DNA from 3 places in the Plantactinospora sp. CNZ320 genome. Region 3 is predicted to be linked to each of the others. Evidence: riboswitches for the same ligand, from Rfam matches in the RefSeq annotation. Region 3 holds a riboswitch; each other region holds the start of a gene.

Region 1 (3,577 bases), 930 kb from region 3:
GACCTCGTGCCCGGCGGCGACGAGATCCAGCCCGAGTTCCGGCGCGCGGGCCAGCATCGACCCCAGTAGGAAGAAGGTCGCCCGGGTCCGGTGCGCGGCCAGGGTCTCGACGAAGAGCGGGGTGGAGGCCGGATCGGGGCCGTCGTCGAAGGTGAGCGCGACGTGACCCGGCGAGCCGCGTCCGCTCAGCCGGGGAAAGAACCGCAGCCGTACCCCGGGCAGCACCGTCACCGCCGGCACCACCTGGGCGGCCAGTGCGGCAGCGACGGCGGTCGCCGGCACCACGCGTCCGCGCAATCGTTGCTGCACCCGCCGCACCATCTGCTCCGCCCGCCGCCCCGGTCGCGGAGGCGGTTACCCGCCCGGCCGGGGTTCATCCTCACCCGGACGGGTGGCCCGGGCCCGGCGCTGCGGTTGCCTGCCGGGCGCCGTGGTCGCTACCTCGGCGCTGCGCTGCTGCCTGGGCTGTGGTTGCCGTCCGGCGGCCTGGTCTCCGGCGCGTCCAGGAGTTTGCCGGGGCACCGGCCGGGTAGCCGGCGCGCGGCGACCGGGGAGGGCGCAGCGGTCCGGGAAGGCGCAGCGGTCCGGGAAGGCGCAGCGGTCCGGGAGGGTGCGGGACGGGGGGCGGATGCGGGGGCGACCTGCGGCGCGGGTAGCGGTGATCACCGGAGCGAGTGCCGGGGTGGGCCGGGCCACGGCCCGGCTGCTGGCCCGCCGGGGGATGCGGCTCGGCCTGCTGGCCCGGGGCGGCACCGGGCTGCGGGGCGCGGCCGAGGACGTCCGCGCGGCCGGGGGCGTGGCACTGCCGATCGAGGTCGACGTGGCGGACCACCGCCAGGTGGAGGCGGCCGCCGACCGGGTGACCGACGAGCTGGGACCTATCGATCTGTGGGTCAACAACGCCATCGTCTCGGTCTTCGCGCCCTTCACCGAGATCGGACCGGAGGAGTTCCGGCGGGTGACCGAGGTCTGCTATCTCGGGTACGTCTACGGCACCCGGGCCGCCCTCGACCGGATGCGCCCGCGCGGGAGCGGCACGATCGTGCAGGTCGGGTCGGCACTGGCCTACCGGTCGATCCCGCTCCAGTCGGCGTACTGCGGAGCGAAGCACGCCATCGCGGGCTTCACCGAGTCGCTGCGCTGTGAACTGCTGCACGACCGCAGCCCGGTCCGGCTCACCATGGTGCACCTGCCGGCGCTGAACACCCCGCAGTTCGACTGGGTACTCTCCCGGCTGCGTAACCGCGCCCAGCCGGTGCCACCGATCTATCAGCCCGAACTGGCGGCCCGAGCCATCGTGCACGCCGCCGACCGGCCGGACCGGCGGGAGTACTGGGTCGGTGCCTCCACGGTCGGCACCATCCTCGCCAACCGGCTGGTACCCGGGCTGCTCGACAGGTACCTGGCCCGGACGGGGTACTCCGGCCAGCAGACGGAGCAGCCGGCGCCGCGGGATCGAACGGCCAACCTGTGGCACCCGGTCGACGACGGCAGCGGGGTGGACCAGGGCGCGCACGGCTCGTTCGACACGCCGTATCGCACAAGGAGTCCGCAACTGTGGCTGTCCCAGCATCGGGGCGTGGTGACAGCGGGTCTGCTCTCGGCCGGTACGGTGGCCGGTGTGCTGTTCGGCACAACGCCCTGGCGCCGACGGTGACCAAAGAATCACGCCACCGACCAACCTGGACACGTTTTCGCACGTCAGGCCGGTGACTACCCGCTCGGTAACCGGTGACAACGCGCTTGGTAAATAGCCGACAGCGGCTAGTCGATAATGGTGGGCAAAGCATGACCTTCGATGCGCCTGAGGCGCCGTGATTACGGATAGTCGTTGCCTGGCAACGCTTTTGCCCGCGATCGGGTATTGCCATTCGGGAAGTGAAACCGGGTATGCTGTCTGCCGTTCATAGCCGCCGGCTACCGCGTGGTACCGGCGCTGATCGCCGCCTAATCGCCACACGGCGAGCCGGGGACCCACGCACCCCTGGGGTGAATCCGCGACAGCGGTAGGGACCACTTCCATCCCGAACCCGTCAGCTAACCCGGTCGGCGGCCGACGGAAGGGATACATGTGAGGGCACCCCTACGCCGAAGGCTGGCGACTGCCCTGGCACTGCTCACCGCCGCAGCTCTGGTCGTGGTCCCGTCGGAGGCGTCGGCGGCGCCCGCGCCGAAACCGGCCCCCCATGAGGAGGCCGACTCGCCGGTGCTCGGTGACGTGCTCGCCAGCGCCGGCAAGCGGCTGGCGGAGGCGAAGGCAGAACGCGCCAAGTCCCAGCGGCGGCAGCAGCAGCTCGGCAACCAGTTGAAGCAGGCGGAGGCCAGGCTGGCGGCGCTCACGCCGGAGGCGAGCGAGATCGCGGCCGAGTCCTACCGCAGCGGCAAGCTCAGCGCCATCTCGATGCTGCTGACGAACAACTCGTCCGACTCCGCGTCGAGCTCGTTCATCGAGCGGGCCTCGGCGCTCAACGAGCTGAACCTGTTCAACAACAGCAAGCTTCGGGCGCTCAACCAGGCGCGTAACGAGGTCGGCGCGGCCAAGAAGGCGATCGACGACGAGGTCGCCAAGCAGGCCGCGCAGGAGAAGATCATCCAGAAGCAGCAGACGGACGCGAAGAAGGCGCTCGCCCTGGTGGGCGGCAACTCGCGTCCGAACAAGGGGCTGGTGGCGGCCACCTCGCCGGTCGCCCGGCCGGGGCCGGGAATGGCCGACGGCTTCCCCGGGCTGCCGTGCAACAAGGACGATCCGACCACCGGCGGTTGCATCACCGCCCGGACACTGCACATGTACAACGAGGTGCGCCGGGCGGGCTTCAAGAGGTTCGTCGGCTGCTACCGGCCCGGTGGGCCGTTCGAGCACCCGAAGGGCCGCGCCTGTGACTGGTCGCTGCGCAACTCCGGGTTCAGCCGGGCTGCCAACGACGACCAGATGAAGTACGGCAACGACCTGGCCGCGTTCCTGATCCGCAACTCGGACCGGCTCGGCATCCTCTACGTGATCTGGTACAAGGAGATCTGGTTCCCCGGCGAGGGCTGGAGTTCCTACAGCGGTCCGAGTGACCACACCGACCACGTGCACGTCTCGATGTTGTAGGCCCGAACGAACGCCACCGCCCCGTCACCTGCTGTTCAGGGTGGCGGGGCGGTGGCGTTGTGCGGACAGGTTGCGCGCCGACTGGCATCATCGGCGGATGGCCGGCCGGTCCGACGGACTGACCGGCCGGCCCGCCCCGCTACCTGGTCCGCCCGCACCCGCCACGGTGGCGGCGGATAGGATGCGGGCCTCCGATCGGAGGCAGTTTGCGACGAACTCGTGTCGGTGTGGCGTTCGTGGTCGGGATCGCGGTGGTCAACACGATCGCCTGGGCGCTCTTCTGGCCCGCCGACGACGGCCGACCGGACTTCCTTCGGCAGGTGGTCGCCGAGTTCTTCGCGTCCACCGCCGTGCTGCTCTTCGCCGTCGCGCTGGTACTCGCCACCCGGGCGCGCTGGATCGAGCCCTTCTTCGGCGGCCTGGACCGGATGTACCGGACCCACCGCCAGGTTGCGGTCGCCGGATTCCTGCTGCTGGTTGCGC
Region 2 (3,577 bases), 4.3 Mb from region 3:
AACTGGTTCGATCCCCGGCTGGTCGAGACCGGACACTACCTCGGGCTGCGCCGGGACGGGGAACTGGCCGCCGTCGCCGGGGTGCACGTCTGGTCGCCGCGATACCGGGTGGCCGCGCTGGGCAACGTGACGACGGCTCCGGCGTACCGGGGGCAGGGGCTGGCCAGCACCGTGGTGGCGACGCTCTGCCGACGGCTGCTGGAGACCGTCGACGCGGTGGCGCTCAACGTCGAGGCGGAGAACACGGCAGCCTACAAGCTCTACGACCGGCTCGGCTTCACCCCGGTCGCCGAGTACACCGAGTACGTCGTCGGCGAGCCAGCGCCCGCCCCGGACGTCAGTCCTCTTTGAACCGCGACCGAGCCGGGGCCGGTACGACCGGTGCCGGCGAGGGCCTTGTCATCGGTGCCCGCCCCGGGCACCATGTCAACGTTCTGGAAAGCCCACCCACCGATCTGTCGCCGAGGAGGCGCCGGTGCTCGAGGAGTTCATGGGCATTCCCGCCCACCCGTTCCTGGTCCATGCGGCGGTGGTCTTCGTGCCACTGCTCGCGCTGAGCGCGGTCGGGTACGCCTTCCTTCCGTTCGTCCGCCCGCACCTGCGCTGGGTGCTGGGACTGCTCGCGGTCGCCACCCCGCTCGCCGCGCTGATGGCGAAGCTCTCCGGCGACCGTTTCCTGGCCCGGCTGGAGTCCCGCAACCGGGTCAGCCCGGAGTACGTGCCGAGGCTGGCGGAGCACCAGGGTCTCGGCACCAACACCCTGTACGCGACGATCGCGCTCGGGGTGCTCGCCCTGGCGCTTGTCCTCCTGGTCAAGCCCCGGGGCACCGCCGCGCCGGCGACGGGTGGCGTCGAGGGTGGCCAGGGAAGTGGCGAGGACGGTGCGGACCGTGCCCCCGCCGCGACCGGCAAGGGATCGCCGGTGCTGACCCTGGTGCTCGGGATCCTCTCCCTGGCTGCGGCCGGGATCAGCCTGTACTACGTCTTCCGCACCGGTGACACGGGCGCGCAGGCGGTCTGGCAGGGCCAGTGACCCGTACCTGACCGAGGCCGGGCGCCCAACCGTTGGTGACGACGACGCCGGCCCGCCCCACATCCCCGTCGGCAAGGACGGGTGGGTGGGTCGGGCCGGCGTCGTCGGTGTTGCTACCGGCGGAGAGGGCGGATCAGGACGAGTAGCCCCGGGTCGCCGTCCAGTGCGCCAGGTCGATGGTGGTCATCCAGTAGTTGCTGTCCGCGCCCGGGATGGCCGGGTCGGCGATCTTCACCGTACGGCCGTCGTCGCGGTAGCCGACAACCGTCACGTAGTGGCCGCCGGGGTAGCTGTGCCAGCCACCGGCGAGGTCGGTGGCCGAGCCGGCGATGTTGACGACCACTGCGTACCCGCTGGTGACGGCGTGCACGACGTCGGCCTGGAGCTGGTCCATCTGGGCCGGGGTGGCCGAGCCGCCGGGGATGGCGGTGGTGCGGTAGAAGTCGGTACCGATGATCTTGTTCAGTACCCGGGTGGTGTCCTGGGCCGAGTTCGTGCCGCTCATCGTGGTGCCGAGGTCGGCGGCGACGGCGTCCTGGCTGGGCTGCTTGTCCCGGACGGTAAGGGCGATCCGGGTGGCGGCCGGGCCGCAGTACCAGCCGTTGATCTGGGCCTGGAACTGGTAGTCCAGCAGCTTCGACTCCGGGGGCGCCGGGGGCTTGCTCGGGGTCGCGGCCGGGGTCGTCTTAGCCGCCTTGCTGGCCGCCGCCGTGGCCGGCGCGGTGCTGGCCGGCTGGGTCGGGGTCGCCGGTGCGATCGTACCCGGTGCGGTCGTCTGCGGTGCGGTGGTGACAGCCGCTCCGGCCTGACCCGCCGCCGGTGCGCCGACTTCGGCGACGGCGACGGTCGAGGTGTCCGGTGCCTCCGCCGAGTCGGTCGAGGCCAGTACGACCCCGCTGGACGCGGCGGCGGCGAGCACCGCCGCGGAGGCGAGCGCGAGCCGGTTACGCCGGCCCGAAATGACGGTCCTGAACCGCCGGTTGATTGCGTGCTTCAACGTTGTCCTCCAGAGGAAATGCGCGTCATCGCCACCGGGGGGGCAGGGAGTGACGCGACCTTTCTTTCGCTGCGGGGAATGCGACGCGTTATCGCACGCAATCGCACGAGACCGATCCGCCGACTGGCATTCGCCGGGACGGATCCAGGGTGCACCGAGCGGTCTCACCGAAAAGTGCCGGCCAGTGCGACCGCGGGGTGCTCGCGCGTCGACGACTTCCGCGTCAGAGACCGCTATCGGGCCAGGTTGGGGCGGCGGCCGGGGACGGGGTGGTCCGGGACGGTCGCGACGGCCGGAAGCGGCGGCGCGATGCAGCGAGTGAACTGGGGGGATGGGCGGAGGCCCGGGTGGTGCCGCACGAACAGCTACTCCTTCCGACACCGCCTACCGGGTTAGCTGACGGATTCGGGCGGGAAGGGCCGCCCTACCACGGGCCGATGTGGCTCGCGGATTCACCCCAGATAACTGTGGGTCCCCGGCTCGTTACGTAACGACTCGGCGGGTCCGCTCCGGTGTCACCCGTACGGCGACCAAGGGGCCGGACCAGACGCGCCGACATTACTGGCCGACTTCTGCCGTTGCCAACCCCACTGAACAGCGAAAACAGTGACTCACAGCGCGATCGGGACAGCGCCGGCCGAGTCTCCGGGCCGGCAGCCGACCGGTGGATAAACCAGCATGATCATGTACGCGTACGGTATGACGGAAATGACCGGCTTACCCCGGTGGCTCGAACGTGGGACAAGGACTCCAGGAGGCTCCTTCCGATGACAACGGTGCACGAAGCTACCTACCACCTGCTCCGTTCCCTCGGCCTGACCACCCTGTTCGGCAACCCCGGCTCCACCGAGGAGCCATTCCTGAAGAACTTTCCGGCCGACTTCACCTACGTCCTGGCCCTCCAGGAGGCCTCCGCGGTCGCGATGGCGGACGGCTACGCACAGGCCAGCGGCCGGCCGGTGCACGTCAACCTGCACACCGCCCCCGGCACCGGAAACGGGATGGGCAGCCTCGTCACCGCCTGGCACAACAAGACGCCAATGATCGTGACCGCCGGCCAGCAGACCCGGACGATGAACCTGTCCGAGCCGATGCTGACAAATGTGCGCCCCACCCAACTCCCCGAGCCGTACGTCAAATGGAGTCACGAGCCGCTGCGCGCGCAGGACATTCCCGAGGCGTTCATGCGGGCGCTCGCCACCGCCGTACAGCCGCCGGCCGGGCCGGTCTACCTCTCCCTGCCGCTCGACGACTGGGACGAACCCGCCAACGGCACCGCGCCGATCCGCCGGGTCAGCACCCGGGTCGCTCCCGACCCGGTGGAACTGGACCGGTTCGCCGAGATCCTGGCGGCCAGCCAGCAACCCATGCTGGTGATCGGCTCGGGCGTCGACCGCAGTGGCGGCTGGGCCGAGGCGATCGCCCTCGCCGAGCGGAGCCGGGCACCCGTCTGGCAGCCGCCGTTCGCGGACCGGGTCGGCTTCCCGCAGGACCACCCGCAGTTCCAGGGCCTGCTGCCACCGGCGATCGGACCGCTGGCCGAGAAA
Region 3 (3,577 bases):
GACGCCGATGCCGCGTGCGGTCAGGCCGGCCATCGCGTCCTGGTGCTCGCCGGTGGCCACCTCGACGGTGCATCCGGCGGCCTGCTTGTCACCCAGCGCGTCGATCACCTCGGGCCGGGCGGCCCGGAAACCCCACATCGCCACCCGGATGATGTCGTCGGAGCTGCTGGTCGAGCACTGCACGTCGTCGATGGCGGCGGCGACGATGTCGGAGCGGCTGCTCTGCGGGTTGAACGATGCCGCGATCGTCGTGCTCTCGCTGGCGCTCGGCGACTCGCGGGGCGAGAACCAGATCCGGGTACTGCCCGCGTCGACGTGCCCGCGCTCGTACGACTTCGCGGTGCCGGTGACCAGGAGCTTGCGCCCGACATAGTTGCGGAACGCGTCGGCCAGCGCGGGGTCGTTGTCCACCCGCACCTGGTTCTGCCACATCTGCTGCTGCGGCTTGGTCGGGTTGGCCGAGCTGACCACCGTGACGTCGGTACGCCCGTCCGACAGCCCGCTGAACACCCAGAACTTGTTGTGGTTGATGCCCGTCCCGCCGGACGAGCAGGAGATGCGGCACTGCCAGGTCCACGATCCGGTGGCACCGGCGCGGTAGCCGCCCAACCCGGTGACGAGCTGGCCCACCTGGTTGGACTGTGCCCCGCAGGACGCGGTGGTGCCGCTGGTGCACGCCTCGATGATGAGCCGGACCCTGACGCCGCGGGCGTGCGCCGCCAGCAGGTTGTCGGTGATCCCCTGGTCGGAGAAGGTGTAGAGCGAGCCGTACACGGTGGAGCCGGGTGTGGCCAGCGCGATCAGGTCGGCGATCTGGTCCCGGAGCCCGGGGGTCTGGTACGGCAGGAAGTGCGCGCCGTTCCGGCCGGGGTCGGGGGTCGCGTAGACGGCATCGGGCACCGGGTCGAGATTCGGCCGCAGGAAGAGCACGGTGCTGTTCCCGCTGGTGACGGGCACAACAGCGGCGTTGGCGTGGGCGGCTGGCAGAGTGACCGAGCCGACCGCGACGATGACGCCGAGCAGGAGCACTCGGAGACGTCGAGGCATGTGGGTACTCCCTTGTAGGGCGAGAGAGCCACCGAGAGCTCGGCGGCCGATCAGGGTATCCAAGATCACCCTCGATTTCCGCCCCGCCGGTTCGGCCCGCCACCGACCGCGCCCGGCAGGTCTTGAAGCAATTTCCACGCCCGATCGCGGCGAAATCCACCTGTTCGACCCAGTTGATCAGGTAGGCTGACCCCGGTTTCGCCCGGTGGCGCACCCCTCCGCGCCGGCGTGACCGCCGCCGAATCACTTTCGGGTGAGCCGGGGACCCAGGTAGGTGGGGTGAGTCCGCAACCGCGGTAGGGACTTGTTCCGTCCCGAACCCGTCAGCTAACTCGGTAGGCGGGCGACGGAGGGACATGCATGACGGGATCCACACGTCGGCGGTTTCCGCTGGCCCTGGCCCTGCTCGCCACGTTCGGCGCGCTCGCCGGGGCGGCCTTCCGGCCCGGCGTGGCGGAGGCGAACAGCCCCGCCGTCCTCGGCGACGAAGGCGACACCCCGCTCCTGCGGGACGTGCTCGAATCGACCGGCCGGGGTTACCTACAGGCCAGGAACGCCCTGGCCAACGCGAAAGCCCGGCAGGCGAGGATCGCCGCCGAGCTACGCCGGGTCGAGGAACGGATCGCGCAGTTGCGGCCCCGGGTCGAGCAGGTGGCCCGGACGGCGTACCAGACCGGCCGGATCGGCCCGGTGCTGGTACTGCTGCACAGCGGCTCCGCCGACGAACTCCTGGAGCGGGCCCGTGGCCTGGAGGCGGTGGCCCTGCGGGACAACGACGCACTGCGTGCGCTCGGCCAGGCCCGGGAGCGGGCCGCCCGAGCCAAGCGGGCGCTCGACGCCGAGGTGATCGAGGAGCGCCGTCAACTCGCCATCATGCTGCGCCAGAAGCAGGCCGCCGAGCGGGCGCTGGCCCAGGTCGGCGGCGCCTCCACCGGAGGGTTCGTCAGCGCCAGTTCACCGGTGGCCCGGCCCGCGCCACGCGCCACCGACGGCTCCTGGCCACCGCAGGCGTGTGACCAGCCCGACCCGACCACCACGGGCTGCGTCACGGCACGCACCCTGCACGCCTACACCGAGGCGCGTCGGGCCGGCTTCGCCCGGTTCACCGGCTGCTACCGCCCCGGGGGGCCGTACGAGCACCCGAAGGGGCGGGCCTGCGACTTCTCCGCCGAGGCGGGCGGCTTCCGGGGTGCCGCCACCGGCGCCGACCGGACGTACGGCAACAACCTGGCCGCGTTCTTCGTCCGCAACGCCGACCGGCTCGGGGTGCTGTACGTGATCTGGTACCGGCAGATCTGGTTGCCGACGACCGGCTGGAAGTCGTACGGCGGCGCACACGGAGACCCGTCAAGCGACCACACCAACCACGTGCACCTGTCCCTGATCTAGCCGCAGTGCCGCTCGGTCAGGGCGGTGGGTGCTCGGTCGAGGGACCCGCGTCAGGGTCGCGGCCTCCCGGGCAGCCGGACCGTGACGAGGAGCCCACCGGCGGGGCCGGGGGCCAGGTCGAGGGTTCCGTGGTGGGCACGGACGATGCTGTGCACGATGGCCAGGCCGAGGCCGACGCCGGGGTGCCCGTCGATGCGTACCCGTTCCGTGCCGCGCTGGAAGGGCTCGGTGAGGGTCGGCAGCAGTTCGGGTGGGAGCCGGTGGCCGGTGTTCTCGACCCGCAGCACGCTGGTGTCGCCGTACGCCCCGGTGTGCACAGTCACGGTGCCGTCCACGGGCAGGTTGTGCACGATGGCGTTCTGCACGAGGTTCGTCGCCATTCGCAGCAGGAGTTCGGCGGAACCGCTGGTCCAGGCGACCCCGCCGGTGACGTCCACAGTGGTCCGGCGCTGTTCGGCGAAGGGAAGCAGCGTTTCGACGGCCTCCTCGGCGACGAGGGAGAGGTCGACGCTCTCCCGGGGGAGGTTTCCGCGGTCGCCCCGGCTGAGCAGCAGGAGTGCCTCGGTGAGGTTGATCGCCCGCGTGTTGGCGGCGTGCAGCCGTTGGATGAGTTCGTCCCGGTCCCGCCCGGGGTCGTTACGGGCGACGTCGAGCAGCGTTTGCGAGATGGCGAGCGGGGTGCGCAGTTCGTGGGACGCGTTGGCGGCGAATCTCTCCTGCGCGACGACGTGTGCTTGGAGCCGCGCGAGCATGATGTCGAAGGTGTCGGCGAGTTCCCGGAACTCGTCCCTGCGGCCCGGTAACCGAATCCGGTGTGCGAGCGATCCGTTGCTGACCAGGCGGGCGGCCTCGGTGATGCGGGTGAGCGGGGTGAGCATCCGGCCGGCGGCGATCCACCCTCCCACGAGTCCGAACACCAGCAGGAACACCAGCACCTGGGCCGCCCGTGGAGCGAAGGCCTGCAGGAGGTCGTCGCGGGTGGGACTTTGCAGGACCGGTGCGCGGAAGCCGGATGGGTCGCGGTCGAAATCCCTGTGTGGTGGGTCGGGTACGTAACGCAGGAGGAAGACCCACACGGTGCCGAGCAGCAGGACACCCGCGACGATGAGGAATCCGGCGTAGCTGAGGGTGAGTTTGAGCC

What was found. Region 3 has a riboswitch for cyclic di-AMP ahead of CLT71_RS19340 (VldE C-terminal domain-containing protein). Riboswitches for the same ligand answer to the same signal wherever they lie in the genome.
Region 1: linked by a shared signal. The riboswitch ahead of CLT71_RS14975 (VldE C-terminal domain-containing protein) and the one ahead of CLT71_RS19340 (VldE C-terminal domain-containing protein) in region 3 are both predicted to bind cyclic di-AMP.
Region 2: linked by a shared signal. The riboswitch ahead of CLT71_RS00305 (C39 family peptidase) and the one ahead of CLT71_RS19340 (VldE C-terminal domain-containing protein) in region 3 are both predicted to bind cyclic di-AMP.

What each region holds. Positions count from the first base shown of each region.
Region 1 covers NZ_PJMP01000001.1:3,429,568-3,433,144, reverse strand. Annotated here, with positions in the region: gene CLT71_RS14985 (polysaccharide deacetylase family protein) at 1-309, opposite strand, end outside; gene CLT71_RS14980 (SDR family oxidoreductase) at 629-1,657, shown strand; cyclic di-AMP (ydaO/yuaA leader) riboswitch at 1,935-2,068, shown strand; gene CLT71_RS14975 (VldE C-terminal domain-containing protein) at 2,072-3,094, shown strand; gene CLT71_RS14970 (ferredoxin reductase family protein) at 3,301-3,577, shown strand, end outside.
Region 2 covers NZ_PJMP01000001.1:72,130-75,706, reverse strand. Annotated here, with positions in the region: gene CLT71_RS00315 (GNAT family N-acetyltransferase) at 1-351, shown strand, start outside; gene CLT71_RS00310 (hypothetical protein) at 476-1,033, shown strand; gene CLT71_RS00305 (C39 family peptidase) at 1,167-2,030, opposite strand; cyclic di-AMP (ydaO/yuaA leader) riboswitch at 2,397-2,541, opposite strand; gene mdlC (benzoylformate decarboxylase) at 2,798-3,577, shown strand, end outside.
Region 3 covers NZ_PJMP01000001.1:4,357,236-4,360,812, forward strand. Annotated here, with positions in the region: gene CLT71_RS19335 (phospholipase D-like domain-containing protein) at 1-1,047, opposite strand, end outside; cyclic di-AMP (ydaO/yuaA leader) riboswitch at 1,274-1,404, shown strand; gene CLT71_RS19340 (VldE C-terminal domain-containing protein) at 1,408-2,436, shown strand; gene CLT71_RS19345 (sensor histidine kinase) at 2,487-3,577, opposite strand, start outside.